2 regions of the Streptomyces sp. NPDC056128 genome follow, and region 2 is predicted to be linked to the other one. Evidence: riboswitches for the same ligand, from Rfam matches in the RefSeq annotation. Region 2 holds a riboswitch; the other holds the start of a gene.
What was found. A riboswitch is a leader RNA that binds a small molecule or an ion and turns the genes downstream of it on or off. The one in region 2 is predicted to bind glycine.

Region 1: it holds a riboswitch for glycine, as region 2 does, so the genes downstream of both, gcvP (aminomethyl-transferring glycine dehydrogenase) here and gcvT (glycine cleavage system aminomethyltransferase GcvT) in region 2, are expected to answer to the same signal.

What each region holds. Positions count from the first base shown of each region.
Region 1 covers NZ_JBHJVQ010000010.1:217,818-233,179, reverse strand. The annotation lists gene ACFC1X_RS21485 (sugar phosphate nucleotidyltransferase) at 1-340, shown strand, start outside; gene ACFC1X_RS21480 (DUF881 domain-containing protein) at 508-1,344, shown strand; gene ACFC1X_RS21475 (small basic family protein) at 1,341-1,673, shown strand; gene ACFC1X_RS21470 (DUF881 domain-containing protein) at 1,679-2,524, shown strand; gene ACFC1X_RS21465 (FHA domain-containing protein) at 2,586-3,545, shown strand; gene ACFC1X_RS21460 (MerR family transcriptional regulator) at 3,568-4,305, shown strand; gene ACFC1X_RS21455 (bifunctional nuclease family protein) at 4,390-4,863, shown strand; gene ACFC1X_RS21450 (MerR family transcriptional regulator) at 4,996-5,679, shown strand; partial or broken gene ACFC1X_RS21445 (DNA polymerase IV) at 5,758-7,272, shown strand; gene ACFC1X_RS21440 (PRC-barrel domain-containing protein) at 7,188-7,565, opposite strand; glycine riboswitch at 7,703-7,798, shown strand; gene gcvP (aminomethyl-transferring glycine dehydrogenase) at 7,975-10,860, shown strand; gene ACFC1X_RS21430 (molybdopterin-binding protein) at 10,944-11,363, opposite strand; gene ACFC1X_RS21425 (DUF1707 domain-containing protein) at 11,493-12,089, shown strand; gene ACFC1X_RS21420 (DUF5999 family protein) at 12,269-12,472, opposite strand; gene ACFC1X_RS21415 (hypothetical protein) at 12,746-13,330, opposite strand; gene ACFC1X_RS21410 (glutamate--cysteine ligase) at 13,884-15,362, shown strand, end outside.
Region 2 covers NZ_JBHJVQ010000022.1:63,821-79,182, reverse strand. The annotation lists gene ACFC1X_RS29710 (L-serine ammonia-lyase) at 1-649, opposite strand, end outside; gene glyA (serine hydroxymethyltransferase) at 747-2,009, opposite strand; gene gcvH (glycine cleavage system protein GcvH) at 2,024-2,401, opposite strand; gene gcvT (glycine cleavage system aminomethyltransferase GcvT) at 2,513-3,646, opposite strand; glycine riboswitch at 3,807-3,901, opposite strand; gene ACFC1X_RS29690 (AAA family ATPase) at 4,080-4,748, shown strand; gene ACFC1X_RS29685 (enhanced serine sensitivity protein SseB) at 4,823-5,599, shown strand; gene ACFC1X_RS29680 (enhanced serine sensitivity protein SseB C-terminal domain-containing protein) at 5,790-6,587, shown strand; gene ACFC1X_RS29675 (ABC transporter permease) at 6,902-7,909, shown strand; gene ACFC1X_RS29670 (ABC transporter substrate-binding protein) at 7,981-9,774, shown strand; gene ACFC1X_RS29665 (ABC transporter permease) at 9,883-10,881, shown strand; gene ACFC1X_RS29660 (ABC transporter ATP-binding protein) at 10,878-11,975, shown strand; gene ACFC1X_RS29655 (ABC transporter ATP-binding protein) at 12,005-13,336, shown strand; gene ACFC1X_RS29650 (trimeric intracellular cation channel family protein) at 13,405-14,064, shown strand; gene ACFC1X_RS29645 (erythromycin esterase family protein) at 14,069-15,289, opposite strand; gene ACFC1X_RS29640 (TioE family transcriptional regulator) at 15,348-15,362, shown strand, end outside.

The DNA of each region.
Region 1 (15,362 bases), on a different contig from region 2:
GGCCGCGTTCGTGCGGTTGATCGGGCTCGTCGCGCGGACGCAGCTCACGCTGAGCCAGATCGACGCGCGGATCCCGCGGGCGCACGTCCTCAAGCGTGATCTGGCGACTCCGTGGGCCGTCAAGGGCCTCGTGATGCGGCGCGTCGTCGAGGCCGCCGGGGACCGCTCGGTCGACACGACCGACGGTGTGCGCGTGGTGGAGACCGACGGACGCTGGGTGATGGTGCTCCCCGACCCGGCCGAGGCGGTGACCCATCTGTGGGCCGAGGGCCCCGACGACGCCTCCGCGCAGGCGCTGCTCGACGAGTGGGCCGCGGTGGTGGACAGCGCCGGCCGGTAGCACACACCGCACGCGTGCGTGCCGGACAAGTGTCCCCAAGGGGGCCTGTCCGGCACGCCGGTGGGGCCGTTCGGAGGTAGTGGCGGTGGCGTGCGACGATGTGCGACATGCCGCAGCAACCCCCCGTTCGGAGCACATCCACGCGGCCCGCGCGCCCGGACGCGTCCATGTCCTTGCTCACCAACGTCATGGACCACAGCCTCGACGACGGCTACGCCGAGGCGGCCGCGCGGAAGAAGGCCGAGGGCGGCGGCGGTATGCCGAAGACGCTGCGGGCCAAGCTCGGACTGGCCGCCGGTCTGGTGCTGGCGGCCCTGGTCGTCACGGTCGGCGCGGCTCAGGCACGGGTCGCCGCCCCCGTGGTCGCCAAGGAGCGCGAGGAGCTGATCGACCGCATAGAGGGGGAGACCTCCGCGGCCGACAAGCTGGAGAAGAGCGTCGACGAGCTGCGGGACGAGGTGGGCGCGCGGCAGCGCGAGGCGCTGGACAAGAGCGGCGCCGGCGACCGGGCCGACCTGGTGGGCATCCTGTCGGGCGCGGTCGAGGTGCACGGCCCGGGCGTGAAGCTCGTGGTGAACGACGCCAAGGACGTGGGCACGGGCGGTGACGGGCAGCCGCGCGGCACCTCCGGGTTCTCCGACACCGGCCGGGTCCGGGACCGGGACATGCAGCGCGTGGTCAACGGGCTGTGGGAGTCGGGCGCCGAGGCGATCTCCATTAACGGACAGCGTCTGACGGCACTGTCGGCGATCAGGGCCGCCGGTGACGCGATACTGGTCGACAACAGGCCGCTGGTGCCGCCGTACACGGTGCTCGCGGTCGGGGGCGGCCAGCGGCTGAGCAGCACGTTCCAGGACAGCGCCGACGGGCTGTACCTGCACGCCCTTCAGGAGAACTACGGCATCCGGACGGCCATCTCCGTGGCGGACGACCTACGGCTGCCGGCCGCACCGAGTGTGATCGTACGTACAGCACAGCCGATAACCGAGAAGGGCACATCGTGATCGCCGTACTGGGCCTCGTCGTGGGAGTCGTGGCCGGACTGTTGGTCCGGCCCGAGGTGCCGGCGGCCGTGGAGCCTTACCTGCCGATCGCCGTCGTGGCGGCGCTGGACGCCGTCTTCGGTGGTCTGCGGGCCATGCTCGACGGCATCTTCGACGACAAGGTCTTCGTGGTGTCCTTCCTGTCGAACGTGGTCGTGGCCGCGCTGATCGTGTTCCTGGGCGACAAGCTGGGCGTCGGTGCCCAGCTGTCCACCGGTGTCGTGGTCGTCCTCGGCATCCGGATCTTCTCCAACGCCGCGGCGATCCGACGCCACGTCTTCCGGGCGTGAGGCCGATGAGCGACCACGACGAGCAGCCCGCGAACCGCCTGCGCAAGGAACTGCCCGACGAGGTGGCGCCGGCGCAGGACGCCCCCGCCGCCGACACTCCCGAGGAGCCCCAACCGGTGCAGGGCGGGCCGAGCGGCCGGGAGCGGCTGCTCAAGGGCCTGTGGCCGCCACGCCTGACCAGGGCCCAACTCATCGTCGCCCTGCTCCTGTTCGGGCTCGGTTTCGGGCTCGCGGTCCAGGTGGCGTCGAACAGTGAGAGCGACGGCGCGCTGCGCGGTGCCCGGCAGGAGGATCTGGTCCGCATCCTCGATGAACTGGACGACCGTACTCAGCGTCTTGAAGACGAGAAGCAGGGCCTCGAGAAGCAGCGCGACGAGCTGGAGAACAGCTCCGACCAGGCGGAGGAGGCCCGCAAGCAGACGCTGGAGAAGGAGCGGCAACTGGGCATCCTCGCGGGCACCGTGGCCGCGCAGGGACCCGGCATCACGGTGACGGTCCAGGACACGAAGGGAGCGGTCGAGGCCGACATGCTGCTCGACGCGATCCAGGAGCTGCGTGCGGCGGGCGCGGAGGCGATCCAGGTGAACGGTGTGAGGGTCGTCGCCGGCACCTACCTCGCGGACTCCGACAAGTCCGTGAGCGTGGACGGGAACAAGATCAACGCGCCCTATCGTTTCCAGGTCATCGGCAAGCCGCAGGACCTCGAACCGGCTCTCAACATTCCTGGAGGCGTGGTGCAGACTCTGGAAAAGGAACAGGCCACCGTTACTGTTGAGCGGTCGAGCAAGATCGTCGTGGACGCCTTGCGAGCGGCGGAGCGGCCTGACTACGCTCGGTCGTCCTCCCAGTGAACCGGCGGTGCATGGGGGACGTCCGGCGAGGGCATGAGGTTGCGGGGGGTCGGCGCACCGATTGGGTGGTGCGTGGTGGAAACTGTCTGGTGGAGACGGACGTTGTGAAGATGTCCGGGTCGGTCAGTACGGTCAGTCAGGGTTCGTCCTGCCCCACGGGCGGGTCTGTTTCGGTCAAGGGGAATCGCCCGTGAAGTTGTTTGCGAAGTTGTTCGGCAAGAGCGCGCGAGAGGGCAGCGACAACGCGACCGCGCGCCATCGCGCCCAGCCCGACGCGGAGGGCCGACGCCCGATGTTCCGGGACCAGGTGGGTGGTCCGGGCGGTGACATTTCCGGTGGTCAGGGCGCGCCGTCTGTTGACCCTGCACAGTCCGGCGGCATAGGTTTCGGGCAACCGTCAACCTCAGGTACGGGTGGAGGGTTTACCCCTGATCCGTACGCGTCGAACGCCCCGGCGGGGCAGCCGCGGCAGGAGGATCCGTCCATGTCGGCCCTGGTGTGTACGAGGTGCGGTAACCGCAACGCGGAGAACAGCCGCTTCTGCTCCAACTGCGGTGCGCCGCTGCGTGCCGGCGCGGTTCCGGAGCGTGCCTCCGAGACGACCTCCACGATCTCCATCTCCGGTCTCGAGGCGTACGACGCCGAGGTCACCGGTCAGACCGCGGTCCCGGCGCTCTCGCCCGAGGCGCAGGCGGCCGTGGACGCGCTGCCGCTCGGCTCCGCGCTCCTGGTCGTGCGCCGTGGTCCGAACTCGGGCAGCCGCTTCCTGCTGGACGGTGAGCTGACCACCGCCGGGCGTCACCCGCAGAGCGACATCTTCCTGGACGACGTGACGGTCTCGCGCCGGCACGTGGAGTTCCGTCGCAGTCCGGACGGTTCCTTCACGGTCGCCGACGTGGGCAGCCTGAACGGCACGTACGTCAACCGGGAGCGCATCGACCAGGTCGCCCTGTCCAACGGTGACGAGGTGCAGATCGGCAAGTACCGGCTGGTGTTCTACGCGAGCCAGCGGGGTTACTGACCCGAATCTCCAGGGAAGGTCCATGCTGCATACACCGAGCGGCGGTGCCGGTCACGGCGCCGCCGCCACGGACAGTGGGCTGATGAGCATCGGCACGGTGCTGAACGTGCTGCGGGACGAGTTCCCCGACATCAGCATCTCCAAGATCCGCTTCCTGGAGTCCGAGGGCCTCGTCGAGCCGCGGCGGACCCCGGCCGGGTACCGCAAGTTCAGCGCGCACGACGTGGAGCGTCTGGGCCGGGTGCTGCGGATGCAGCGGGACCACTATCTGCCGCTCAAGGTCATCCGCGAGCACCTGGACGCCGTGGAGCGCGGTGAGGCGGTGTCACTGCCCACGGTCGGCCGGCAGCGGGACGGGGAGGCGGCGCCGGAACCCGCCGAGAGCCCGACCGTCGCCCGGATCGGACGGGACGAGCTGCTCGCCGCGGCCGGGATCGACGAGCAGGAACTGAAGGAGTGGGAGTCCTACGGGCTCCTCGCCCCCCTGCCCGACGGGGCGTACGACGCCGAGGCGGTCACCGTGGCGTCGCTGGTGACGCAGCTCGGGCGCTTCGGGATCGAGCCGCGGCACCTGCGGGTGATGAAGGCCGCAGCCGACCGGGACGCCGGGCTGGTGGACCAGGTGGTCGCCCCGCTGAAACGACACCGCAACCCCCAGACCAGGGCACACGCGGAAGCACGTACCAAGGAGCTGGCGGGCCTGGCGGTGAAGCTGCACGCGGCGCTGGTACAGACCGCGCTCGGCGTGCGGCTTCCCTGAAACACGCCTGTTCGGAGCCCCGGATCGCCCAGCCGATCCCGGCCCGACTACCCAAACGTCCCGAGCACGGCCTAGGGTTGCTGTGTGAACGAGCTCGATGTCGTAGGTGTCCGGGTCGAGATGCCCTCCAACCAACCGATCGTGCTGCTGCGCGAGGTGGGAGGCGACCGCTACCTTCCCATCTGGATCGGACCGGGTGAGGCGACGGCGATCGCCTTCGCCCAGCAGGGCATGGCTCCGGCACGGCCGCTGACCCACGACCTGTTCAAGGACGTGCTGGAAGCCGTCGGCCAGGAGCTCACCGAGGTACGCATCACCGACCTGCGCGACGGGGTGTTCTACGCCGAGCTGGTCTTCGCCAGCGGTGTCGAGGTCAGCGCCAGGCCCTCCGACGCCATAGCGCTGGCCCTGCGCACCGGAACGCCGATCTACGGCAGCGACACGGTCCTCGACGACGCGGGCATCGCGATCCCGGACGAGCAGGAGGACGAGGTGGAGAAGTTCCGCGAGTTCCTCGACCAGATCTCGCCGGAGGACTTCGGGACGAGCAACCAGTAGGGTTTCCCCGAATCAGGGCACGCGAAACCACTCTTAGGGTGATTATCACTCGGCGTGCCGAGTGTGGCGATCGTTGACGCACCCTTGGTGACTGCCTACCTTCGAGGAGGCAGGTCAAGGACGGAGGTCGGCGTGAGAATCAGCGGCGACGGTACGGCTGGGGGTGGCCCCGGGCACGGTCTCGGGGCGAGTGGTCCGTACCCTCCTCAGGACTCTCGGCTCCGCACGGGCGGGGGGTACGCGCAACAGGCCGGCGTGCCCGATTCCGCTCCGCAGCGGCCGGCCGCCGTGCCGACCAGCGGAGGGGCGGCGTCCATGGCGTCCGAGGAGATCGGCTACCGCGGGCCGACGGCCTGCGCGGCCGCCGGCATCACGTACAGACAGCTCGATTACTGGGCCCGCACGGGGCTCGTCGAGCCCAGCGTGCGTCCGGCCCACGGCTCCGGCACGCAGCGCCTGTACAGCTTCCGCGACGTGGTCGTGCTGAAGATCGTCAAACGCTTCCTCGACACCGGGGTGTCCCTCCAGAACATCCGGACCGCCGTCCAGCACCTGCGGGAGCGCGGCTTCCGTGACCTGGAGCGGATGACGATGATGAGCGACGGCGCCACGGTCTACGAGTGCACCTCGCCCGACGAGGTGCATGCCCTGCTCCAGGGCGGCCAGGGCATCTTCGGGATCGCCGTCGGCGTGGTCTGGCGCGATGTGGAGAGCGCGCTGTCCCAGCTGCACGGGGAGCGGATCGACACGGGGGAGACCCTGGTCGGGCACAATCCGGCGGACGAGCTGGCGCGACGCCGCAACAGGGCGGTCTGAGCGGCGAGCCGGTCCGCCCGGCGCGCGGGCCGGCCGGTGGCGGCCGCATTGTCAGTGGCGTAGGGCAGCATCGGAGATGTGAGAACCGCGCCCACGATCCTGCATCTCGACATGGATGCCTTCTTCGCCTCGGTGGAGCAGGCGTCCAAGCCGAGTCTGCGCGGGAAGGCCGTGGTGGTGGGCGGCCTGGGGCCGCGAGGCGTCGTCGCCACCTGCTCGTACGAGGCGCGCGTCTTCGGCGTCCACTCGGCGATGCCCATGGGCCAGGCCAGGCGGCTGGCGCCCAACGCCGCGTACCTCGTCCCGCGGTTCGAGCTGTACCGGTCGATCAGCGAGCAGGTGATGCGGCTGCTCAGGGAGTTGTCGCCGCTGGTGGAGCCGCTGAGCCTGGACGAGGCGTTCGTGGACCTGGAGGCCGGCGGGACGGCCTGGGACGCGGCGTCGGCGCGGCTGGCCGGGACGAAGCTGCGCACGGACATCCGCGCCGTCACGGGCCTCACCGGATCCGTGGGACTGGCCGCCTCCAAGATGCTGGCCAAGATCGCCTCCGAGGAGGCCAAGCCCGACGGGCTGGTCCTGATCCCGCCGGGGACGGAGCGGGCCATGCTGGAGCCCATGTCCGTGCGGACCCTGCCCGGCGTCGGCCCGGCGACCGGCGACCACCTGCGCCGGGCCGGCATCACCACGGTCGGTGAGCTGGCCGAGGCGGGCGAGGACGAGCTGGTGCGGCTGGTGGGCAAGGCGCACGGACACGGCCTGTACGCCATGGCCCTGGCGCTCGACGAGCGGCCCGTGGTGGCCGAGCGGGAGACCAAGTCCGTGTCGGTCGAGGACACCTACGACGTGGACATCCACGACCGGGTGCGGGTCGGCGTGGAGGTGGGCCGGCTGGCCGACCGGTGCGTGCGCCGGCTGCGCGCGTCGGGGCTGTCCGGGCGGACCATCGTGCTCAAGGTGCGCAGATACGACTTCTCCACGCTGACGCGCTCCGAGACGCTGCGCGGGCCCACGGACGACCCGGCGGTGGTGCGGGAGGCCGCTGCCCGGCTGCTGGACTCGGTGGACACCACGGGCGGTGTGCGGCTGCTCGGAGTCGGCGTCAGCGGCCTGGCCGACTACACGCAGGAGGACCTGTTCGCGCAGGCGGCGGGGGGCGGGGCCGAGGAACCGGCCGAGGAGCCGGAGGCCGAGCCCGACGCGGAGCACCGCCCGGCACCCGCGGAGCGCCGCTGGCCGTCGGGGCACGACGTGCGGCACGCGCGGTTCGGGCACGGCTGGGTGCAGGGCAGCGGGCTGGGGCGGGTCACCGTGCGCTTCGAGACGCCGTACTCGCGGACCGGACGGGTACGGACCTTTCCGATGGACGACCCGGAACTGACGCCCGCGGATCCGCTGCCGCTGGTTCCGTCCGACACGCGAAGACCCGGGGAAGGCCCGGCCAGACCGGTGGCCGGTTAGCCGCGCGTGCCGCGTGCAGTACGTGCCGCGTCCGCCGTGGGGGCGGAGCGTCAGCTCTCCTCGTTGCCCTTGCCCGCCAGCTTGCCGAAGTCGTGGTCGGGGAGCGGGGGAGCGGCGGCCACGTCGAGGCCGTAGTGGTGGTAGAGCTGGAGTTCCTGTTCCGGCGAGAGGTGGCGGCCGACGCCGAAGTCCGGTGCCTCCTTGATCAGGGCCCGCTCGAAGGGCACGCGCAGCGCTCCCTCGACCAGCTCGCTGGGCTCCAGGGGCACGAAGGCATCCCTGCTGAAGAGGCCGGTGCGGATGGCCGCCCACTCGGGCACGCCGGTGGCATCGTCCAGGTACACCTCGTCCACGGTGCCGATCCTGGTGCCGTCGCGGTCGAACGCCTTGCGGCCTATCAGGTTCCGGGGGTCGATGTCAGTACGCACGGGCCCTCCACTTGGTCGCACTGGGGTCGCACACCAGCCGCCGAATCATCCGTAAGTACTACAAAAAACTACATATGGCCGGTCGGCCACTCGAAGGTTCGTGCCGCGGGCGCGCTGGTACGCTGGCAAACGGCTGCTGACCCCGCGCGGGAGAGTCCTCCGGACACCATCGGAGGCGCCGAAGGAGCAAATCCTCCCCGGAATCTCTCAGGCTCACGTACCGCACGGACGAGGTCACTCTGGAAAGCAGAGCGGGTGTCGACGGCTTCCGCTCTCACCGACGGTGAAAGCCGGGAAGCCCTCGGGCCGCCCCGGTGAAGCTCTCAGGTTGAGATGACAGAGGGGGAGGCCGTCCGGGTACCCGCGCCGTGGTGCCCCTCGAAGGTCGTCAGACCAGGAGGCCTCCGCAATGACCGCCCACCGCACTCCGCTCACCGAACTCGAACAGGCAGCACCGTTCGAGCAGCGCCACATCGGCCCCGACCACGAGGCCCGGGCCAAGATGCTCGCGCAGGTCGGTTACGGTTCGCTCGACGAGCTGACGGCCGCCGCGGTGCCGGATGTGATCAAGAACGCCGACGCGCTGGACCTGCCCGGCGCCCGCTCCGAGGCCGAGGTGCTGGCCGAGCTGCGCTCGCTGGCCGACCGCAACCAGGTCCTGGACTCCATGATCGGCCTCGGTTACTACGGCACCTTCACCCCGCCGGTCATCCTGCGCAACGTCATGGAGAACCCCTCCTGGTACACCGCGTACACGCCGTACCAGCCCGAGATCTCCCAGGGCCGCCTGGAGGCCCTGCTCAACTTCCAGACCATGGTCGCCGAGCTGACCGGCCTGCCCACCTCCGGTGCCTCCCTGCTCGACGAGGGCACCGCCGCCGCCGAGGCGATGGCGCTCTCCCGGCGCATGGGCAAGAACAAGAAGGGCCTCTTCCTGGTCGACGCGGACGTGCTGCCGCAGACCATCGCCGTCATCCAGACCCGTGCCGAGCCGACCGGCGTCGAGGTCGTCGTCGCCGACCTGAGCGCGGGCATCCCCGCCGAGGTCGCCGAGCGGGAGATCAACGGCGTCCTGCTCCAGTACCCGGGCGCCTCCGGTGCCGTACGCGACATCAAGCCGGTCGTCGAGCGGGCGCACGAGCTGGGCGCCCTCGTCACCGTCGCCGCCGACCTGCTCGCCCTCACCCTGCTCACCTCGCCCGGCGAGCTGGGCGCGGACATCGCCGTCGGCACCACCCAGCGCTTCGGCGTGCCGATGGGCTTCGGCGGGCCGCACGCCGGCTACATGGCCGTGCACGAGAAGTTCGCGCGGAGCCTGCCCGGCCGCCTGGTCGGCGTCTCCGTGGACGCGGACGGCAACAAGGCCTACCGCCTGGCCCTGCAGACCCGCGAGCAGCACATCCGCCGCGAGAAGGCCACCAGCAACATCTGCACCGCCCAGGTGCTGCTCGCCGTCATGGCCGGCATGTACGCCGTCTACCACGGTCCCGAGGGCCTGCGGGCCATCGCCCGGCGCACCCACCGGTACGCCTCGATCACCGCCGCGGGCCTCGCCGCGGGCGGCGTCGAGATCGTCCACGGCGCCTACTTCGACACCGTCACCGCGCGGGTGCCCGGCCGCGCCGACGCGATCGTGCACGCCGCCCGCGAGAACGGCATCAACCTGCGGCTCGTCGACGCCGACCACGTGTCGTTCGCCTGCGACGAGACCACCACGCGCGCCCAGGTCGGCGGCGTGTGGCACGCCTTCGGCGTCGAGGGCGACATCGAGGCGCTGGACGCGGAGACCGCGGAGACGCTGCCCGAGGCTCGGCTGCGCACCGACGACTTCCTGACCCACCCCGTCTTCCACCAGCACCGCTCCGAGACCGCGATGCTGCGCTACCTGCGCCGCCTCGCCGATCGGGACTACGCGCTGGACCGCGGCATGATCCCGCTGGGCTCCTGCACCATGAAGCTCAACGCCACCACCGAGATGGAGCCGGTCACCTGGTCCGAGTTCGGCGCGCTGCACCCCTTCGCGCCCGCCGAGCAGGCGCAGGGCTACCTGACCCTCATCCGTGAGCTGGAGGAGCGGCTCGCGGAGGTCACCGGGTACGACAAGGTCTCGCTGCAGCCCAACGCCGGGTCGCAGGGCGAGTTCGCGGGCCTGCTCGCCGTACGCGGCTACCACCGCGCCAACGGCGACGAGCAGCGGACCGTCTGCCTCATCCCGTCCTCCGCGCACGGCACCAACGCGGCCAGCGCGGTGATGGCCGGCATGAAGGTCGTCGTCGTCAGGACCGCCGAGGACGGCGAGATCGACATCGAGGACCTCCGCGCCAAGATCGAGAAGCACCGCGACGAGCTGGCCGTGCTGATGATCACGTACCCGTCCACGCACGGTGTCTTCGAGGAGCACGTCGCCGACATCTGCGGCCGGGTGCACGACGCCGGCGGTCAGGTCTACGTGGACGGCGCCAACCTCAACGCCCTGGTCGGCCTCGCCAAGCCCGGCCACTTCGGCGGCGATGTCTCCCACCTGAACCTGCACAAGACGTTCTGCATCCCGCACGGCGGCGGCGGTCCCGGCGTCGGCCCGGTGGCCGTACGGTCGCACCTGGCGCCGTACCTGCCCAACCACCCGATGCAGCCCGCGGCCGGTCCGCAGACGGGCGTCGGACCGATCTCGGCGGCCCCGTGGGGCTCGGCCGGCATCCTGCCGATCTCCTGGTCGTACGTGCGGCTGATGGGCGGCGAGGGCCTCAAGCGCGCCACGCAGGTGGCCGTGCTGTCCGCCAACTACATCGCCAAGCGACTGGAGCCGCACTTCCCGGTGCTGTACACCGGCCCCGGCGGGCTGGTCGCGCACGAGTGCATCATCGACCTGCGCCCGCTGACCAAGGCGACCGGCGTGAGCGTCGACGACGTCGCCAAGCGGCTGATCGACTACGGCTTCCACGCGCCGACGATGTCCTTCCCAGTGGCCGGCACGCTGATGATCGAGCCGACCGAGTCCGAGGACCTGGCCGAGCTGGACCGGTTCTGCGAGGCGATGATCGCCATCCGCGCGGAGATCGAGAAGGTCGGCTCCGGCGCCTGGCCCGCCGACGACAACCCGCTGGGGAGCGCGCCGCACACCGCCGCGGCCCTGGGCGGCGCATGGGACCACGCGTACACGCGCGAGGAGGCCGTCTTCCCGGCCGGGGTGTCCGCCGCCGACAAGTACTGGCCGCCGGTGCGCCGCGTCGACCAGGCCTTCGGTGACCGGAACCTCGTCTGCTCCTGCCCGCCGCTGGACGCCTACGAGGACTGATCCCCTAAGTACGCCCAGTACGTCCAGTACGACGAGAGGCTCCCTGCCGGCCCATCGGGTCGGCACGGAGCCTCTTTGTCGTGTCAGGCGGACGCGAGCGACACCTCGGTCGACTTGATCAGTGCGACGACGGGAGCGCCGACGGACAGGCCCAGGTCCTCGGCGGCCTCCTTGGTGACGACGGCGGTCAGCGCGCCGCCCTCGACGGCGATCCCCACGGACGCCATCGCGCCACCTGTGGTGAGTGCGGTGACGGTGCCGGGCAGCCGGTTGCGGATCGACAGGCCCTCGACGCGCCCGGTGGCCAGGGCGACCTCCGTGGCCTTCACCAGGGCCCGGACGGCGGTCCCGGCGGCGAGCGCCAGGTCGTCGGCGGCGTCCCGGGTGATCGCCGAGGTGAGGTCCTGGCCGCCGGAGAGGCGGACCTTGACCGTCGCCATGGCCTCGCCCGGGGTGACGGTGGTGACGGTGCCGGGGAGCTGGTTGCGGATGCTCAGGCTCATGGGGGCACCGTAGCCCTGAGACGGGGGCCGTGCCGGGCACCTGGGGCGTTGGGTGTAACGCGATATAGCGCTAGTATGTCGCGTGGCGGGGTGCGTACCGGATGCCCCCGGGGAGATCGGGGTGGAGCGATGTCGGTACAGCCCTCACCAGGAGGCGGGGCGCTCGCGCTCCGGGCCTCGCACGCGGACCGTGACAGTGCCGTGGACGTCCTGAGTGCCGCCGCGGGCGACGGCATGCTGACCGCCGAGGAGCTGGACGAACGGGTCGGGGCGGCGCTCTCCGCGCGCACATTGGGCGAGCTGGCCGCCCTGACGGCCGACCTGCCGGTGGCGCCGGACGGACCGTTGTCGGCCGAGGCCAAGGATGTCGTCCGTATCGAGCAGGAAGGCGCGTCCACCCGGAGGGGTGATGGCTGGGTGGTGCCGCGGCGGATGGAGATCCGGTCGGACTGGGGAGAGGTGACGCTCGACCTCGACCGAGCGGTGATCACCCACGACACCCTCCACATCGACCTGGCCCTGCGCGGCGGCACGCTGAAGCTCGTGACACGGCCCGGCATCGTGGTGGACACCGACTCGCTGGTCGCTAGCTACGCCAAGGTGAAGGTGGCGCGGGCGGCCGACGCCGGGACCCCGGTGACCCTGCGGGTGGAGATAGCGGGAGAGGTCAGCTTCGGGCAGGTCGTGGTGCGTGCGCCGCGTCGGCGGTTCGGGCGGAAGGCGTAGTCGGAGGCGGCCTGAGGCGCCCTGAGGCGCCCTGAGGCGGCAGCCCATGACCGCGTCGGCACGGCGGATTACGGGGAGTGACCAGCCTCGCACACGCGTCGGGGCCGGTTCGCAACCGTGGCTGCGGGCCGGCCCCATGATGCGCCGGGCGGAGTGACGTCACCCCGGCCGGCGGGTGCTCAGGCGGCGGCGATCAGACCCGCGCCGACGGGGCGGTGCGGGGCGATGATCTGGCCGTCCGGCAGAAGCTCACCGGTGTCCTCGAAGAGGACGACGCCGTTGCACAGCAGGCTCCAGCCCTGCTCCGGGTGGTGCGCCACGAGGCGGGCGGATTCCCGGTCGGCGGAGTCGGCTGACGGACACGGTGGCTGGTGCTGACACATGAGTGGGGTCTCTCGGTCTGTGGTGATGGGTGAGTTCGCTGTCTTGTCTGTCCCGCGGCGTGAAGCGTTGTCCATGGCCGCCCCCCGTATGTTTAAGTCGGTCCGAACCCAGTGTTGCCCCACGGGCGCCGATCCGCAGGTATTTCGCAGCACCGCTTCTCACAGGTTGATGACGCATCACCCGCGCGGACGGTTCAGCCCAACTGCACTGTCACTTCGGATGGTTCGGCATGGCCGAATGGGGCTAGTCCGCGCGGGTGGGTGCCATGCGGGTCAGGCCGGCGAACTCAGCAGCCCCGTCGGCGTCACCCGGTGCGTGAGGACCGGCAGCAGCTCGGCGACCCGGTGCGGACGGTGGGCCGCGATGCCCGGAGGTGCGGGCGCCAGCGGTATCAGCAGGTCGGCGGCGGCGGGGTGCCCGGCGGCGGCGTCCGCGGCGCAGTCGCCGTGCAGCCACAGCGTCAGCATGTACAGCTCGGGAACCGACAGCAGACGCGGCTGGTAGGACTGGGGCACCGACTCCGCCTGCCGCAGCGCGCGTTCGGTCGAGGCGACGTAGGGGCCCTCGAAGAAGTGCGAGAACGCCCAGCCGTCCGGGGTCAGCATGGTCTCCGCGGCCGCCACCGCACGGTCGCCGCAGCGGATCAGGAACCGCCACCCGGTCAGCCGCGTCGCCGTCGCGCCGTCCGCCGTGACCCGGTCCAGGACGTGCACGGGCAGCGGCAGTTCGGGCGCGACGGGGCCCTGGGCGCCGAGCAGCGCGGGAGTCCGGGCCTCCCGGACCGCGGTGGGCGAGGAGAGGGCGGTGAGGACGGAGCGCAGGGCGGGCGCGGGGGCCGGCGGGACACGCAGGGGCATGGTGGGTCGCCTCTCATTCGAAGGCACGGTGGCGCGAGGGCGGAGCGGGGCGGACGACGCTGTCAGCTCACGGGGCTGGGGAGGCAGGGGCCGGGGTCCGGGAACCGAGAAGGGGGGTGAGGTCTGCCGCGTGTCAGCTCGACGGCGGCATCCTTCGACCGTGGGCGCCGGTCTTCTGCCTTGTCCGCGGAGTTTATACGACATGTGTTCAGACTGTGTTTCGGCTAGCCGATTCCGGCAACCAGTACAAGGTTGCATTCGGCCGTCGACATGCGGGATTTCTCCGGATTTCCAGGCCGGTGCACGACGGTGACCTCGGGGAATGTTCACCGAGCGGTCGGCCAATTGTCGTCGGCGTTTTTCACGAGTTACCGGACCCGGAAACTGCTCCACGCGCCATGCCTGGTGAATGTGCCACCGGTCACATCGGCACAGCGTAGCGGGTGCCGGGCCGCCGTGGGGACGTTATCGATCGCTTCGGCTGGGCATCATCCATCCTGACCGGCCACCGGCGGCCGGATCTTCGACTGCCGCTCGCAGAAGGGAAGCTTCCATGGGGGAGAAGGTCGTGGCAGGTCAGTTCGACCTGTCCGATCGCCAGCGCTACCGCGACAAGGTGCAGCGGTGCCTGACGGGTCTGGAGCGGCTTCTGGCGGAGAAGCGGTTCGACGAACCGAAGAACCTGATGGGGCTGGAGATCGAATTGAATCTCGTCGGGGCCGACGGGATGCCGAAAATGTTGAATGCGCAAGTCCTCGAACGCATCGCGAGCCGGGACTTCCAAACAGAACTCGCCATGTTCAACCTGGAAGTCAACATCGCTCCTCACCGGTTGGGCGGCCGGGTATTCGACCGGCTCGCCGAGGAGATCCGTACGTCTCTGGCATATGCGGACCGCAAGGCCGGCGAGGTGGACGCGGGAATCGCGATGATCGGAATTCTGCCGACGCTGGACCGGGACGATCTCGTTTCCTCCAATCTCTCCGCCGTGGACCGCTACGCCCTGCTCAACGACCAGATCGTGGCCGCGCGCGGTGAGGACTTCACCCTCGACATCGAGGGGGTCGAGCGTCTGACCTGCACCTCCAAGTCCATCGCGCCCGAGGCCGCCTGCACCTCGGTGCAACTGCACCTCCAGGTCACCCCGGACCGCTTCGCCGACGTGTGGAACGCGGCCCAGGCGGTCACCGCCGCGCAGATCGCCGTCGGCGCCAACGCGCCCTTCCTGTTCGGCCGCGAGCTGTGGCGCGAGTCGCGCCCGCCGCTGTTCCAGCAGTCCACCGACACCCGCCCGCCCGAGCTTCAGGCCCAGGGCGTCCGGCCGCGCACCTGGTTCGGGGAGCGCTGGGTGACCTCGGCCTACGACCTGTTCGAGGAGAACCGGCGCTATTTCCCGGCGCTGCTGCCGATCTGCGACGAGGAGGACCCGCTGGAGGTCCTGGACGCCGGGGGAGTGCCCTCGCTCGCCGAACTCGTCCTGCACAACGGCACCGTCTACCGCTGGAACCGCCCCGTCTACGACATCGCCGACGGCGTCCCCCACCTGCGGGTGGAGAACCGCGTCCTGCCCGCCGGACCCACCGTCACCGACGTCATCGCCAACGCGGCCTTCTACTACGGTGTGGTGCGCGCGCTCGCCGAGGAGCCGCGGCCGGTGTGGACCCGGCTGCCGTTCGAGGCCGCCGCCGCCAACTTCGAGGCCGCGTGCCGGCACGGCATCGACGCCCGCTTCGAGTGGCCCCGTCGCGGCCGGCTGGGCGGCACCACCGAGGTCGACGCCGCCGTCCTCGTACGCGACGAACTGCTGCCGCTCGCCGAGGCGGGGCTGGACGCGTGGGGCGTGGAGCCCGCCGACCGGGACCTGTACCTCGGTGTGATCGAGGAGCGGTGCCGACGCCGGGTCAACGGCGCGTCCTGGCAGGCGGCCACGTTCCACCGGGCGCTGGAGGCGGGGCTGTCCCGGGAGGACGCGCTGGCCGCCACGACCCGCCGGTACGTCGAGCTGATGCGCGAGGGTGATCCCGTGCACCTG
Region 2 (15,362 bases):
AGATCTCCAGCAGGCCCTCGCGGATCTCGTCCTCGTCGCGCCAGGCCCGCTCGTTCTCCAGCATCAGGGCGGAGATCGACAGGCCGGTGTCCTGGGCCAGGCGCAGCAGCTCGTCGCCGGTGCGGAAGGGGTACTTGAGCACCGTGTCGTCGAGCACGATGCGGTCCGCGCCCACCGCGTCCTCGTCGACGACGAAGCCGCCGCCGACCGAGTAGTACGTCTTGGTCAGCACCTCGGCGCCCTCGGCGTCGTACGCCCACAGGGTCATGCCGTTGGCGTGGTAGGGGAGGGTCTCGCGGCGGTGCAGGACCATGTCGTCGTCGTAGGCGAAGGCGATCTCGTGCTCGCCGAGGAGGCGGATGCGGCCCGATGACCTGATCGTCTCGACGCGGTCGTCGGCCGTCTCCACGTCCACCGTGCGCGGCGAGTCGCCCTCCAGGCCGAGCAGCACCGCCTTGGGGGTGCCGTGGCCGTGTCCAGTGGCGCCGAGCGAGCCGTACAGCTCGGCCCGGACGGAGGCGACGGAGTCCAGCAGCTCCTCGTTGCGCAGGCGGCGGGCGAACATGCGGGCCGCGCGCATCGGGCCGACCGTGTGCGAGCTCGACGGGCCGATGCCGATCGAGAACAGGTCGAAGACCGAGATGGCCACGGGGACTCCTCAGAACGGGGGTGGTGCGGAGGGTGGTGCTTCGGGGCGGGGCGCCGGGTCCGCTTGTGGCGGGCGCGGCGCCCCGATCACGTGGTGTCTACTTGTTCAGACCCGGGTACAGCGGGTGCTTGTCGGCCAGGGCCTTCACCCGGGCCGCCAGCGCCTCCGTGTCGTAGGACGGCTTCAGCGCTTCGGCGATCACGTCCGCGACCTCGGCGAAGTCCTCGGCCGTGAAGCCGCGGGTCGCCAGGGCCGGCGTACCGATGCGCAGCCCGGAGGTCACCATCGGCGGACGCGGGTCGTTCGGGACGGCGTTGCGGTTGACCGTGATGCCGACCTCGTGGAGACGGTCCTCGGCCTGCTGTCCGTCCAGCTCGGAGTCGCGCAGGTCCACCAGGACGAGGTGGACGTCCGTGCCGCCGGTCAGGACGGAGACGCCCGCCGCCTTGGCGTCGTCCCGCACCAGGCGCTCGGCGAGGATGCGGGCACCCTCCAGCGTACGGCCCTGGCGCTCCTTGAAGTCCTCGCTCGCGGCGACCTTGAAGGCGACGGCCTTGGCGGCGACCACGTGCTCCAGCGGGCCACCCTGCTGACCGGGGAAGACGGCGGAGTTGATCTTCTTGGCCAGGTCGGCCGTGGAGAGGATCACACCGCCGCGCGGGCCGCCGAGCGTCTTGTGCGTGGTGGTCGTCACGACGTGCGCGTGCGGCACCGGGTTCGGGTGCAGGCCCGCCGCGACCAGACCGGCGAAGTGCGCCATGTCGACCATGAGGTACGCGCCGACCTCGTCCGCGACCTTGCGGAACGCGGCGAAGTCCAGCTGACGCGGGTACGCCGACCAGCCGGCGACGATCAGCTTCGGCCTGGTCTCCTTGGCGAGGCGCTCCACCTCGGCCATGTCGACCTGGCCGTCGTCACCGACGTGGTACGGGACCACGTTGTAGAGCTTGCCGGAGAAGTTGATCTTCATGCCGTGGGTCAGGTGCCCGCCGTGGGCCAGGTTCAGACCCATGATCGTGTCGCCGGGCTTGAGCAGCGCGAACATCGCGGCCGCGTTGGCCTGGGCGCCGGAGTGCGGCTGCACGTTGGCGTGCTCGGCGCCGAAGAGCGCCTTGACCCGGTCGATGGCGATCTGCTCGACCACGTCGACGTGCTCGCAGCCGCCGTAGTAGCGGCGGCCGGGGTAGCCCTCGGCGTACTTGTTGGTCAGGACCGAGCCCTGGGCCTCCATGACCGCGACGGGCGCGAAGTTCTCGGAGGCGATCATCTCCAGGGTGGACTGCTGGCGGTCCAGCTCGGCGTCGACGGCGGCGGCGACGTCGGGGTCGAGCTCGTGCAGGGGTGTGTTCAGAAGCGACATGCGTCCGTGACTCCTCAGGCGCCCGCGAATTCGGTGTACTCGTCGGCGGAGAGCAGGTCGCCCGGCTCGTCCGTGACCCGGACCTTGAACAGCCAGCCGCCCTCGAAGGGGGCGCTGTTCACCAGCGACGGGTCGTTGACGACGTCCTCGTTGATCTCGGTGACCTCACCGGAGACGGGGGAGTACAGGTCGGAGACGGACTTGGTCGACTCCAGTTCGCCGCAGGTCTCGCCCGCGGACACCGAGTCGCCGACCTCGGGAAGCTGCACGAAGACGACGTCACCGAGCGCGTTGGCCGCGTGCTCCGTGATGCCGACCGTCGAGGCGCCGTCCTCGGCGGCCGACAGCCACTCGTGCTCCTTGCTGTAGCGCAGCTGCTGGGGGTTGCTCATGGCCTGAATTCTCCTGTACGGGGGTGACTGCTGATGAATGGGGGGACTGCTGACACTGCCGTTGAGCAGCAAGGACACGCGCGGGGGCCGGTGGCCCTCCGCCCTCAGTGTCTACTTCTGGCGCTTGTAGAAGGGCAGTGCCACGACCTCGTACGGCTCGTGGCTGCCCCGGATGTCCACGCCCACACCCTCGGTCCCCGGTGCCGCGTGCGCCGCGTCGACGTACGCCATGGCGATCGGCTTGCCCAGCGTGGGGGAGGGGGCGCCGGAGGTGACCTCGCCGACCACCTCGCCGCCGGCGACGACCTGGTACCCGGCGCGCGGGACCCGGCGGCCCTCGGCGACCAGGCCGACCAGCACGCGGGGCGGGTTCTGCTCGGCCTCGGCGGCGGCCCCGGTCAGCGCGGCGCGCCCGACGAAGTCGCCCTCCTTCTCGAACTTCACCACCCGGCCGAGCCCGGCGTCGAAGGGCGTCAGGGAGGTGGTCAGCTCGTGCCCGTACAGCGGCATGCCCGCCTCCAGGCGGAGCGTGTCCCGGCAGGACAGGCCGCAGGGGACGAGACCGACGCCCGCGCCCGCCCCGGTCAGCGCCTGCCACAGCTCGACGGCGTGCTCCGGCTTCACGAACAGCTCGAAGCCGTCCTCGCCGGTGTAGCCGGTGCGCGCGATCAGCGCCGGGACACCGGCGACCGTGCCGGGCAGCCCGGCGTAGTACTTCAGACCGTCCAGGTCGGCGTCGGTGAGGCTCTTGAGGATGCCCGGGGACTCGGGGCCCTGCACGGCGAGCAGCGCGTAGGCGTCGCGGTCGTCGCGCACCTCGGCGTCGAAGCCGGCCGCCCGCTCGGTCAGCGCGTCGAGCACGGTCTGCGCGTTGGAGGCGTTGGCGACGACCATGTAGTCAGAAGAACCGGCCTCGGTCTCGCCGAGGCGGTAGACGATCAGGTCGTCCAGGATGCCGCCGTCCTCGCGGCAGATCATGGTGTAGCGGGCGCGGCCCGGCTTCACGCCGCCGATGTTGCCGACCAGCGCGAAGTCCAGCAGCGCGGCGGCCTGCGGCCCGGTGACGGTGATCTCACCCATGTGCGAGAGGTCGAAGAGACCGGCCCGGGTGCGCACCGCGACGTGCTCGTCACGCTCGGAGGCGTAGCGCAGCGGCATGTCCCAGCCGGCGAAGTCGGTCATCGTCGCGCCCAGCGCGCGATGGGTGGCGTCGAGCGCGGTACGGCGGGTATTCGAACTGCTCATCGGTCGGTCGTCTCCCAGGACAGGACGGCACGGGCGAGGTCGGTCCTCCCCATCTGTCATCGGAACCTGAGAGGTTCGCCACGACCACCGGAGTACGGCGATCAGGGCTTGCACCTTGGGTGGGGCAGCCGTCGAACGGCGGCCCGCTTTTCAGATGTGCCTCGCCCGCGCGGTAACGGGGGCCTGAGAGATTCAAGGGAGGGACTTGCTCCTTCGGCGCCCCGGCGTGGCCGGGGACTCTCCCGCGCGGATTCAAACGGCCGGTATGCAGTTGGCGCCGCCATCATTGCACGACCGGCCGATTCGTGGCAGACCGTGATCTGTAACCGGCTTGTGGCAGTAAGCGAACGAAAACGCGAGACCCGCGCATTACCTTCTCTTTACACTCGACGGGGATGGGAACTCGTGAACCGCCCCAGGGGAGACGATCACGGTGAACAGGACCACGGCCTACGCCACGACCTCGGGTCTCGCGCTGCCCGAGCAGCCCTCCGCCCCGGCCCCGCAGTCGTGCGCCGAACGGCCCGCGCCCGTCGTCCGCGACCTGCGCGACCGGGACGGCCACAGCCCGCACGCCCTGCTCTTCGGACCCCGCGACCTGGTGGTGATCACCGGCCTGCCCGGCAGCGGCAAGTCCACCCTGATGGCCCGCACCGTGCGCGGCCCGCGCATCGACTCCCAGGACACCCGCGACCGCTGGGAGCGCCGCATGCCGGGCTTCCTGCCGTACGCGCTCTACCGCCCCCTGGTCCGCCTCGCCCACTACGCGGGGCTCCGCAAGGCGCTGCGCTCCGGCGAGGGCGTCGTCGTGCACGACTGCGGCACACAGTCCTGGGTGCGCGGCTGGCTGGCCCGGGAGGCCCGCCGCCGCGACGGCACCCTGCACCTGCTGCTGCTCGACGTCGGCGTCGACCAGGCCCTGGCCGGCCAGCGCGAGCGCGGCCGCGGCGTCTCGCGGTACGCGTTCCTGCGGCACCGCGCGGCCAACTCCCGCCTGCTGCGCGCCGTGACCGGGGGCGCCCTGCCCGCCGGCTGCACCTCGGCGATCGTCCTGGACCGGGCGGCCGCGGACACGCTCCGCCGCATCGCCTTCACCGGCTGACGGACCGCGGGGAGCTGGGCCGAACGGGTTAGCCTTTTCAGCCAGGACAGCGGTACCAGGCAGGCGGTAGGCAGATGGACTTCCCCGGGTTCCCGGCACAGGCACACCCCCACCCGCACGGCGGTTGGCCCGGCAACGAGCTGGAGGAGGTGCTCTCCGCCTCCCTCGGCATACCGGGCGCCGGCGGCCGGATCGTGGAGGTGCTCGGCCGCAGCTTCCTCTGGATCCCCCTGCCGAACGGCGGCGGCCCGCACAGCGGCCCCCTCGACCTGCCCTCCCTGGAGGTCGACGGACAGGCCTACGTGCCGGTGTTCAGCTCCGAGGAGCAGCTCCGCCAGGTCGCCGGGGCGCAGATGGCGTACACCGTCGCCCCCGCCGCGGAGTTCGCCCGCGGTCTGCCCCCGCAGGTCGGCATCGCCGTGAACCCGGAGGGCGTGGTCGGCATCCCGCTGCCGCCGCCCGCCGTGGCCGAGCTGTGCCGGGCCGGCCGCACCCCGCTGGACGGGCCCGCGTCCGGCGGCCGGGTCCGCCTCTTCGAGCCGGACTGGCAGGACGACCCGGTGGACTTCCTCGCCGCGGCCTCCGCCGAGTTCGCCGCCACCGGCGTGGTGCGCACCGCCCGCCGCTGCCTGGCCGCCGTCGAGACCGCCGACCCGACCCTGTTCGTCGGCGTCGAACTCACCCACTGGGAGGGCGACGCCCGAGCCCTCCCCCTGGAGGCCCTGAGCCGAGCCCTCACCAAGTCCCCCCCGAACTGGCAGGTCAACCTGGTCCTCCTGGAAGCAGCCCAGGACCCGGTCTGCGACTGGATGAGAGACAGGGTCCGCCCCTTCTACGACCGGGACTTGTAAACGTCTACGACCGGGCCTTGTAAACGCCGCTCAGGGCAACGCCGCCAAGGGGCGCGGGGAACTGCGCGACAAGCCACGACGCACCCGCACCCGCAAGACGACAGCACCCCCCCGAGCTCATAGGCGCCCCCCACCCGGCGGAGCCTTAAGCTGTTTCCACGACCGGGAACTTCCAGAAAGGGCCACAAACGTGAGCGCCAGCGGCACCACGACCGGGCAGGTCGAGCACATGCTGCGCCAGGTGACGCCCGGGCGCTACGACGCCTACGAGGCCCTGCTGCGCGCGCTCGCCACCCCCACCTCCGGCCAGGTCTGGATGCTGCTGTGGCAGGGCCAGGCCGGCTCCCCGGACGCCCAGTACGGAAACATGGAGGTCGAGGGCTACGGCTACGCGCCGTGCGTCACCTCCGCCCAGGAGCTGTCGGCCAGCGGCTGGAACAGGTCGTACGAGGTGGTCGACGGCCTGGAGGCGGCCCGCGCCCTCTACCCGGACCACTTCGGCCTCTGGCTCAACCCGCACGCCCCCGGCGGCGGCGTCGGCGTCCCCTGGCCGGACCTGCGCCGTATCGCCTCCGGCCTGGACCGCCAGCCCGCCGGACCCCTGCGCCTGTCCGAACCGGCCATCGAGATCCCCCAGTTCTACGCCCTGCTCACGCAGAACGCCCACCGCACCCCGGCGGTCCGCGCGCTGCGCCGCGCCTGGGTGCAGCCGGCGCTGGGGGCGCCGTACCTCGCCATCGGTCTCGAGGTCTACGACACCTCCCCGCCGGCCGTCGACGCGGTGCGCGCGATGATGCAGCAGTCCGTCGGCGCGGTGCCGGACGGGCTCCCGGTGTCGACGGTGGCGATGACCGACGTCCACGACCCGGTCGCCATGTGGCTGCGCGCCCGCGCCCGTCCGTTCTACGACCGCGAGGCCCATGCCCCCGCCCCCGCCCAGGCGCCGGTGGGCGGGTACGGATACCCTCCGGCCGGGGGCCGGTACTGACCGTCGTGGGTCCGGCCCCGGGGTGGCCGGTGGAGATCTTCGCGCGTAGATGAGGGCGCAAAGCGCCGCCTTGTCCCCTCTGCCCCAACTCATCCGTGTCCGGCCCCCGTTACCCACTGTCCGGATAACGGAACACCTCGAACAGCATCACGGTTGCGCATCCATTCACCGTCAAGTCTGGCTACAGATCGCCAAAGCGTTGAAGACTCCCGCAGCAAGGGGTGGATGCTCGCCCCTTTGTACGACGGACGGATCACGCCGCTACAGCGGCAAGTGCGGGCCGGCTACCGCCGGTTGAGAGGGGTCCCTGCCAGATGACGGCACCATTGCACGAGCCGACCGCGGAAGCGGCCCCGAGTGCTGCCGAGGAAGCGGCGGTTGCCGGCGCCGATGCCAAGGCGGTACAGGGGCGTTCCCTGGGCAGGATCGCCTGGGAGCGCCTGAAACGGGACAGGCTCGCCCTGACGGGCGGCGTCGTGGTGCTCGTCCTCATCGTGATCGCGGTGCTCGCGCCGGCGATCACCGCCCTCTACGGGCAGGATCCCAACGTCTTCAACGAGGACAAGATTGACCCGCTGTTCGGCACGCCCACGGGGTCCCTGGGCGGGATCAGCGGCGAGCACTGGCTGGGCGTCGAACCGGTCAACGGTCGCGACGTCTTCGCCCGCATCGTCCACGGCTCCCGGATCTCCCTGCTCGTCGGCTTCCTGTCCGCGATCGTCGCCGTGATCCTCGGAACCGTCCTGGGTGTGCTCGCCGGCTTCTTCGGCGGCTGGGTCGACGCGCTGATCAGCCGGGTCATGGACGGTCTGCTGGCCTTCCCGCAGCTGCTCTTCATCATCGCGCTGGTCTCGGTCATGCCGAACGAGATGCTGGGACTCAGCGGCACGGGCGTGCGGCTCTTCGTGATGATCCTCGTCATCGGCTTCTTCGGCTGGCCCTACATCGGGCGCGTGGTGCGTGGCCAGACGCTCTCCATGCGTGAACGGGAGTACGTGGAGGCGGCCCGGTCCCTGGGGGCCGGACGCCTCTACATCCTGTTCAAGGAACTGCTGCCCAACCTGGTGGCCCCGATCATCGTGTACACGACGATGATGATCCCCACCAACATCCTCACCGAGGCGGCACTCAGCTTCCTGGGCGTGGGCGTCAAGCCGCCCACGTCGTCCTGGGGGCAGATGCTCTCGAGCGCGATCGACTACTACCAGTCGGATCCCATGTACATGGTGATCCCCGGTGTGGCGATCTTCATCACCGTTCTTGCCTTCAACCTCTTCGGTGACGGCGTACGCGATGCGCTGGACCCGAAGGGCTCCCGCTGACCTGCCGTACCGGCAAGCGAACCCGTGGCACCTGCACGGGGTCTCTCATCTAATCCGGAGGATCCGAGATCGTGACTACCCAACGCACCTCAGGGCGGCGCAAGCAGGCTTTGGCCGCTGCCGCAGTGGTCGCCGCGCTGCTGACCACGGCGGCGTGCGGCGGCGGTGACAGCGACGGCGGGGGGTCGAAGAACGGCGCGGCCGGCTTCGACGCCGCGAACAACAAGGTCGCCCAGGCCGACCTCGCCAAGAAGGGCGGCGAGCTGAAGTTCGCCTCCACGCAGGACGCCGACTCGTGGGACACCACCCGCGGCTACTACGGCTTCATGTGGAACTTCTCCCGCTACTACTCCCGCCAGCTCGTCACGAACACCCCCGCCCCGGGTGAGAAGGGCGCGGGCGTCACCCCCGACCTCGCCACCGACGTGGCCAAGGTCTCGGACGACGGCAAGACCTACACGTACACCCTGCGTGACGGAGTCACCTGGGAGGACGGCAAGCCGATCACCTCCAAGGACATCAAGTACGGCATCGAGCGCGTCTGGGCGCAGGACGTGCTGTCCGGCGGTCCGACGTACCTCAAGGAGGTGCTCGACCCGGAGGGCAAGTACGAGGGTCCGTACAAGGACAAGTCCGCGGACAAGCTGGGTCTGAAGGCGATCGAGACGCCGGACGACAAGACCATCGTCTTCAAGCTGCCGCAGGCCAACTCGGACTTCGAGGAGATGCTCGCGCTGACCTCGGCGTCCCCGGTCCGCCAGGACAAGGACACCAAGTCCAAGTACGGTCTGAAGCCGTTCTCCTCGGGCCCGTACAAGTTCGAGTCCTACAACCCGGGCAAGGACCTCACCCTGGTCCGCAACACCGAGTGGAAGCAGGAGTCGGACCCGGTCCGCAAGGCGTACCCGGACAAGATCACGATCAAGTTCTTCAGCAACGCCAACGAGCTGGACGCCCGTCTGATCGCCGGTGACTACGACCTGGACCTGGCCCAGACCGGGCTGTCGCCGCAGGGCCGCAGCATCGCCCTGAAGAAGCACAAGGGCAACGTGGACAACCCGGTCTCCGGGTACATCCGCTACGCGGTGTTCCCGCAGAGCGTGAAGCCCTTCGACAACATCCACTGCCGCAAGGCCGTGCTCTACGGGGCCGACCACGTGTCGCTCCAGACCGCGCGCGGCGGCCCGCAGGCCGGTGGCGACATCGGCACCAACATGCTGCCGCCGTCCGTGCCGGGCTCCGAGGGTCAGAAGTACGACCCGTACGAGATGGCCGGTGCCAACAAGAAGGGCAACGTCGCCAAGGCCAAGGAAGAGCTGAAGGCCTGCGGCAAGCCCAACGGCTTCAAGACCACCATCGCGGTCCGCAACAACAAGCCGGTCGAGGTGGCCACCGCCGAGTCCCTCCAGGCGTCGCTGAAGAAGGTCGGCATCAACGTCAGCATCGACCAGTACGACGGCTCGCAGACCGCCGGCATCATCGGTAGCCCCGCCAACGTGAAGAAGAAGGGCTACGGCATCATCATCATGGGCTGGGGCCCCGACTTCCCGTCGGTCCAGGGCTACGGTCTCCCGCTGTGGAACAGCGACTACATCCTCGAGAGCGGCAACAACAACTACGCGCTCATCAAGGACAAGGAGATCGACGGCCTGTTCGACAAGTACGTCACCACGCTGGACGACGCCGGCAAGGCCGACATCGCCAAGCAGATCAACCACAAGGTGATGGAGGGCGGCTACTACCTGCCCTTCGTCTTCGAGAAGTTCCTCAACTGGCGCGGCAGCCGACTGGCGAACGTGTACACCACCGACGGCTACAGCGGTATGTACGACTTCGTCAACCTCGGCCTGAAGTCCTCGAAGTAACCGGTACACCCGCCGTACGGCACGAAAGGCAGGTGAAGGCCGGCGCGGCGTGACCGCGGGCCGCCGGAAGACCTCCGGCGGCCCGCGATCCGCGGCGGGCCGTAAGCTGTGCTCGCTTACCTCATCAGGCGGCTGTTCGCCGCCGCAGTGATGCTCGTGGTCATCATCCTGGTGGTCTTCGGCATCTTCTTCCTCGTCCCCAAGTGGGCGGGCGTCGACATCGCCACGAGCTTCGTGGGCAAGCAGGCCGACCCGGCCTCCGTCGAGGCGGTGCGGCAGAAGCTGGGTCTGGGCGACCCGGTCTTCGTCCAGGCCTGGGAGTTCTTCAAGGGCATCTTCGCGGGCCGGACCTACGCGGGCGGCGGGGACGTCACCCAGTGCTCCGCCCCGTGCTTCGGCTACTCCTTCCGCAGCGAACAGGCCGTGTGGCCGGTGCTGACCGAGCGATTCCCGGTGACCCTGGCTCTCGCGCTCGGTGCGGCCGTGCTGTGGCTGATCTTCGGTCTCGCGGCGGGCGTGCTCTCCGCGCTCAAGCGGGGCACCCTGTGGGACCGCGGTGCGATGGTCGTCGCGCTCGCGGGTGTCTCCCTCCCCATCTACTTCACCGGTCTGCTCAGCCTCGCGATCTTCTCCCACAGCCTGGGCTGGATCAACGCGGAGTTCGTCCCGCTGGACGAGAGCCTCTCCGGCTGGTTCGGCGGCATGATCCTGCCCTGGGTCACCCTGGCCTTCCTGTACGCCGCGATGTACGCCCGGATCACCCGGGCCACCATGATGGAGATCCTCGGTGAGGACTACATCCGCACGGCGCGGGCCAAGGGCCTCAAGGAGCAGGTCGTCATCCGCAAGCACGCGATGCGGTCCACCCTGACCCCGCTGCTGACCATGCTCGGCATGGACCTCGGCGCCCTCATGGGCGGCGCGATCCTGACCGAGACCACGTTCAGTCTCCCCGGCCTCGGCCAGAAGGTGCTGGACGCGATCCAGAACCAGGACCTGCCGTTTATCCTGGGCGTCGTCCTGATCACTTCTCTCGCGGTGCTGATCGCCAACCTCGTGGTGGACGTCCTGTACGCCGTGATCGACCCCCGAGTGAGGCTCGCATGACCGAACTCAGCAAGAGCGGAGCAGCCGTGGGCGAGCCCACCGGCACCTCGCCCGCTCCGAAGGCATTCCTGGAAGTACGCGACCTGAAGGTGCACTTCCCCACCGACGACGGAGTGGTCAAGTCCGTCGACGGGCTCAGCTTCCAGCTGGAGAAGGGCAAGACCCTCGGCATCGTGGGCGAGTCCGGCTCCGGCAAGTCGGTGACCTCGCTCGGCATCATGGGCCTGCACACCGCCGGCCAGTACGGCAAGCGCAAGGCGCGGATATCCGGCGAGATCTGGCTGGACGGCACCGAGCTGCTCTCCGCCGACCCGGACCACGTGCGCAAGCTGCGCGGCCGTGAGATGGCGATGATCTTCCAGGACCCGCTGTCCGCGCTGCACCCGTACTACACGATCGGGCAGCAGATCGTGGAGGCGTACCGCATCCACCACGACGTGGACAAGAAGACCGCCAAGCGCCGCGCCGTGGAGATGCTCGACCGGGTCGGCATCCCGCAGCCGGACAAGCGGGTGGACAGCTACCCGCACGAGTTCTCCGGCGGTATGCGCCAGCGCGCGATGATCGCGATGTCGCTGGTCAACAACCCCGAACTGCTCATCGCGGACGAGCCGACCACCGCCCTGGACGTGACCGTCCAGGCGCAGATCCTGGACCTGATCCGGGACCTGCAGAAGGAGTTCGGCTCCGCGGTCATCATCATCACCCACGACCTGGGCGTCGTCGCCGAACTGGCCGACGACCTCCTGGTGATGTACGGCGGCCGGTGCGTCGAGCGGGGCCCGGCGGAGAAGGTGTTCTACGAGCCCCGGCACCCCTACACCTGGGGCCTGCTCGGCTCGATGCCGCGGCTCGACCGCGACCAGCAGGAACGCCTCATCCCGGTCAAGGGCTCCCCGCCCTCCCTCATCAACCTCCCGTCCGGCTGCGCCTTCAACCCGCGCTGCCCGTACGCCGACGTGCCCAAGGACGACGTCACCCGCACGGTCCGCCCGGAGCTGACCGAGGTCGGGGGCAAGCACTGGGCCGCCTGCCACATGTCGCAGGAGCAGCGGGAGCGTATCTGGACCGAAGAGATTGCGCCGAAGCTGTGAGTGACAAAGCGAAGGCAGAGGACACAGCGGTGACCATCCCCGCACAGAGCAGCGGCACCACCCTCACCAAGGACGCCGCCCCCGGCGAGACCCTGCTGAAGGTCACCGGGCTGCAGAAGCACTTCCCGATCAAGAAGGGCCTGCTGCAGCGCCAGGTCGGCGCCGTCCGCGCCGTCGACGGCATCGACTTCGAGGTCCGCTCCGGTGAGACCCTCGGCGTCGTGGGCGAGTCGGGCTGCGGCAAGTCGACCATGGGCCGGCTGATCACCCGGCTGCTCGAACCGACCGCGGGCAAGGTCGAGTTCGAGGGCAAGGACATCACCCACCTCGGGGTCGGCGGGATGCGCCCGCTGCGCCGCGACGTCCAGATGATCTTCCAGGACCCGTACTCCTCGCTGAACCCGCGCCACACCATCGGCACGATCGTCAGCGCCCCCTTCAAGCTCCAGGGCGTCGAGCCCGAGGGCGGGGTCAAGAAGGAGGTCCAGCGGCTGCTGTCGGTGGTCGGCCTCAACCCCGAGCACTACAACCGCTACCCGCACGAGTTCTCCGGCGGCCAGCGCCAGCGCATCGGGATCGCCCGCGCGCTCGCGCTCAACCCGAAGCTGGTCGTGGCCGACGAGCCGGTGTCCGCGCTGGACGTGTCGATCCAGGCACAGGTCGTCAACCTGCTCGACGACCTCCAGACCGAGCTGGGTCTGACGTACGTGATCATCGCGCACGACCTGTCCGTCGTCCGGCACGTCTCGGACCGGATCGCGGTGATGTACCTCGGCAAGATCATGGAGCTGGCCGACCGCGACCTGCTCTACAAGTCGCCGATGCACCCGTACACCAAGGCCCTGATGTCGGCGGTGCCGATCCCGGACCCGGCGCGCCGCGGTGCCAAGAGCGAGCGCATCCTGCTCAAGGGCGACGTGCCCTCGCCGATCGCGCCGCCGAGCGGCTGCCGCTTCCACACCCGGTGCTGGAAGGCGACGCAGATCTGCACCACCACCGAGCCGCCGCTCAAGGAGCTGCGACCCGGCCAGCAGGTGGCCTGCCACCACCCGGAGAACTTCGAGGACCAGGCCCCGCAGGACGTCGTCCTGCTCACGGCCGCCAAGGAGGCGGCGGAGCTGGTGTCGGAGGACGCCCTGGCGGAGTCGGCGGCGACCTCGGCGGCCGTGGCCGCGGAGGTCGAGGCGATCGCCGAGGCCGACGACGCGGCGGCCGACGAGGCCACCGCTACTAAGGCGACCACCACTGAGGCCACCGCCACTGAGGCCACCGCCACTGAGGCGACCGCCACTGAGGCCACCACCTCCGAGGCCACCACCTCCGAGGCCACCGACGAGGAGCCTCCCGCCAAGGAGAAGTGACCCGTCCGCCGACGAGCCCCCGTCCTCATGCGTGAGGCGGGGGCTCGTCGGCGGGTGAGAATGGCCGGGTGTACGAGGAACTCTTCAGCCCCACCGTCCAGCACACGCTCGACCTGATCGGCATCTTCGTCTTCGCCATCTCCGGCGCGCTGCTGGCCGTACGCAAGAACTTCGACGTGTTCGGCATCGCCGTCCTCGCCGAGGTCACCGCACTGGGCGGCGGGCTGTTCCGGGACCTGGTCATCGGGGCGGTGCCGCCCGCCGCGTTCACGGACCTCGGGTACTTCATCACCCCGCTGCTCGCCACGGTGCTGGTCTTCTTCCTCCACCCCCACGTGGAGCGCCTCCAGACCGGCGTGAACATCTTCGACGCGGCCGGGCTCGGCCTGTTCTGCGTCGCCGGCACCACCAAGGCGTACGACTACGGGCTCGGCCTGACCGCCTCCGCCTGCCTGGGCCTGGCCACCGCGGTCGGCGGCGGCGTCCTGCGCGACGTGCTCGCCAACGAGGTGCCCTCACTCCTGCGCTGGGACCGCGACCTGTACGCCGTCCCCGCGATCGTCGGCTCCACGATGGTCGCCCTGTGCATCCGCTACGAGGCCCTCACCCCGTTCACCAGCGCACTCGCGGTCGTCACCGCCTTCGTCCTGCGGCTGCTCGCCCTGCGCTTCCACTGGCGGGCCCCCCGCGCCTGGAACCGGCGGTCGACGGTGATGGAGGGGGAGTGAGCCGTCAGGGCCTCTTCGGCATCTCCCTGTCCGGCATGTCCTTGACGAAGACGACGCCGTCGATCGTGTCCAGGTGCGCGGGGTCGAGCGGGGCGTAGCCGAACCAGGGGGACACCCGGGCCGCGGGCCGCGGGTCGCCGAGAGCGGAGGCCAGCCGTCCGGCGTCCACGACGCAGCGGTCCTCCGGGAGCCCGTACAGGTGGCCTTCGAGGGTGCCGGGCGGGGGAGTGTCCACACCCTGGTGCCGGATCGTGCCGAGGGCCGTTGCCACGAACGCGTACTCCTCGCCGAGCCGGGCGCTCACCAGCGCCCCGGCGCTCCACCACGCCACCGGCCCCTGCCACATGCGCATCGTGCTCTGCTCGCGCTGGAGGTGGGAGTTGTGGGCGTGGACCAGCACCCGGCCGCGCTCCGCGAGCGCGAGGAGGTTGCCGGCCATCATCCGGTCCCGCACGCCGAGCAGCCGGTTCATCCGGGCCGGGGAGGCGTCGGCCATCCAGCGGTGGTAGTCCAGCAGTCCGGTCGCGGTACGCCCGTACAGCCGCGCCCGGTCCCAGTCGTCCCGCGAGGCCGTCGCGAGCAGGTGCGGCGTCTGCTCGTCGAAGAGTGCCACCAGGTCGTCGGCGAGCGCCCGCAACTCACCGGCCTCGGCCGACCGCCCCACGGAACGCGCCGGGTCCGTCATCGCTTCGGGCTCGGTCCACCGGCCGTCGGCGCCGAGCAGGCGGTCGAGCGTCCGCGCGGTGCAGGGGAGCAGGCCGGGGTCGACGCGTGCCGACAGGTGGTCGTGGAGCGCGGTGACGGCCCGCCGGGGGCTCGCGGCGCCGGTGATCTCCAGCGGGCCGTCGAGACCGGCGAAGCGCACCTGCTCGGCCGGGGGCCGGCCGTCGTTGTACGCGCGCATCCAGCGCACGAGTTCACGGTTGGCCTCGGAGGCGCCGAAGCCGTGGCTGAAGCCGTGCTCCATCGCGTCGTCGAGCGTGCCGGTGCCCGAGGTGACGTAGTCGTCCACGACCAGACCGGCCAGGCAGTCGCTCTCGATCGCGAGGGTCCGGTAGCCCTCCTGCTCGACGAGCTGTCGGAAGAGATCGTTGCGCACGTCGAGGAGGGTGTCCTCGCCGTGGGTGGGCTCGCCCAGGGCGAGCACGCGGGGCGGCGCCGGGAGCATGCCCAGGACGGCGGCGGCGTCCGCGGGGAGCGTGATGTCCTTGATGCCAGTAGCCATGCCTTAAACCGTATCGTGTAACTTTCGATTGAGACTTGGCCGCGATACCGTCCGGTGCGTGGCGCACAACCTT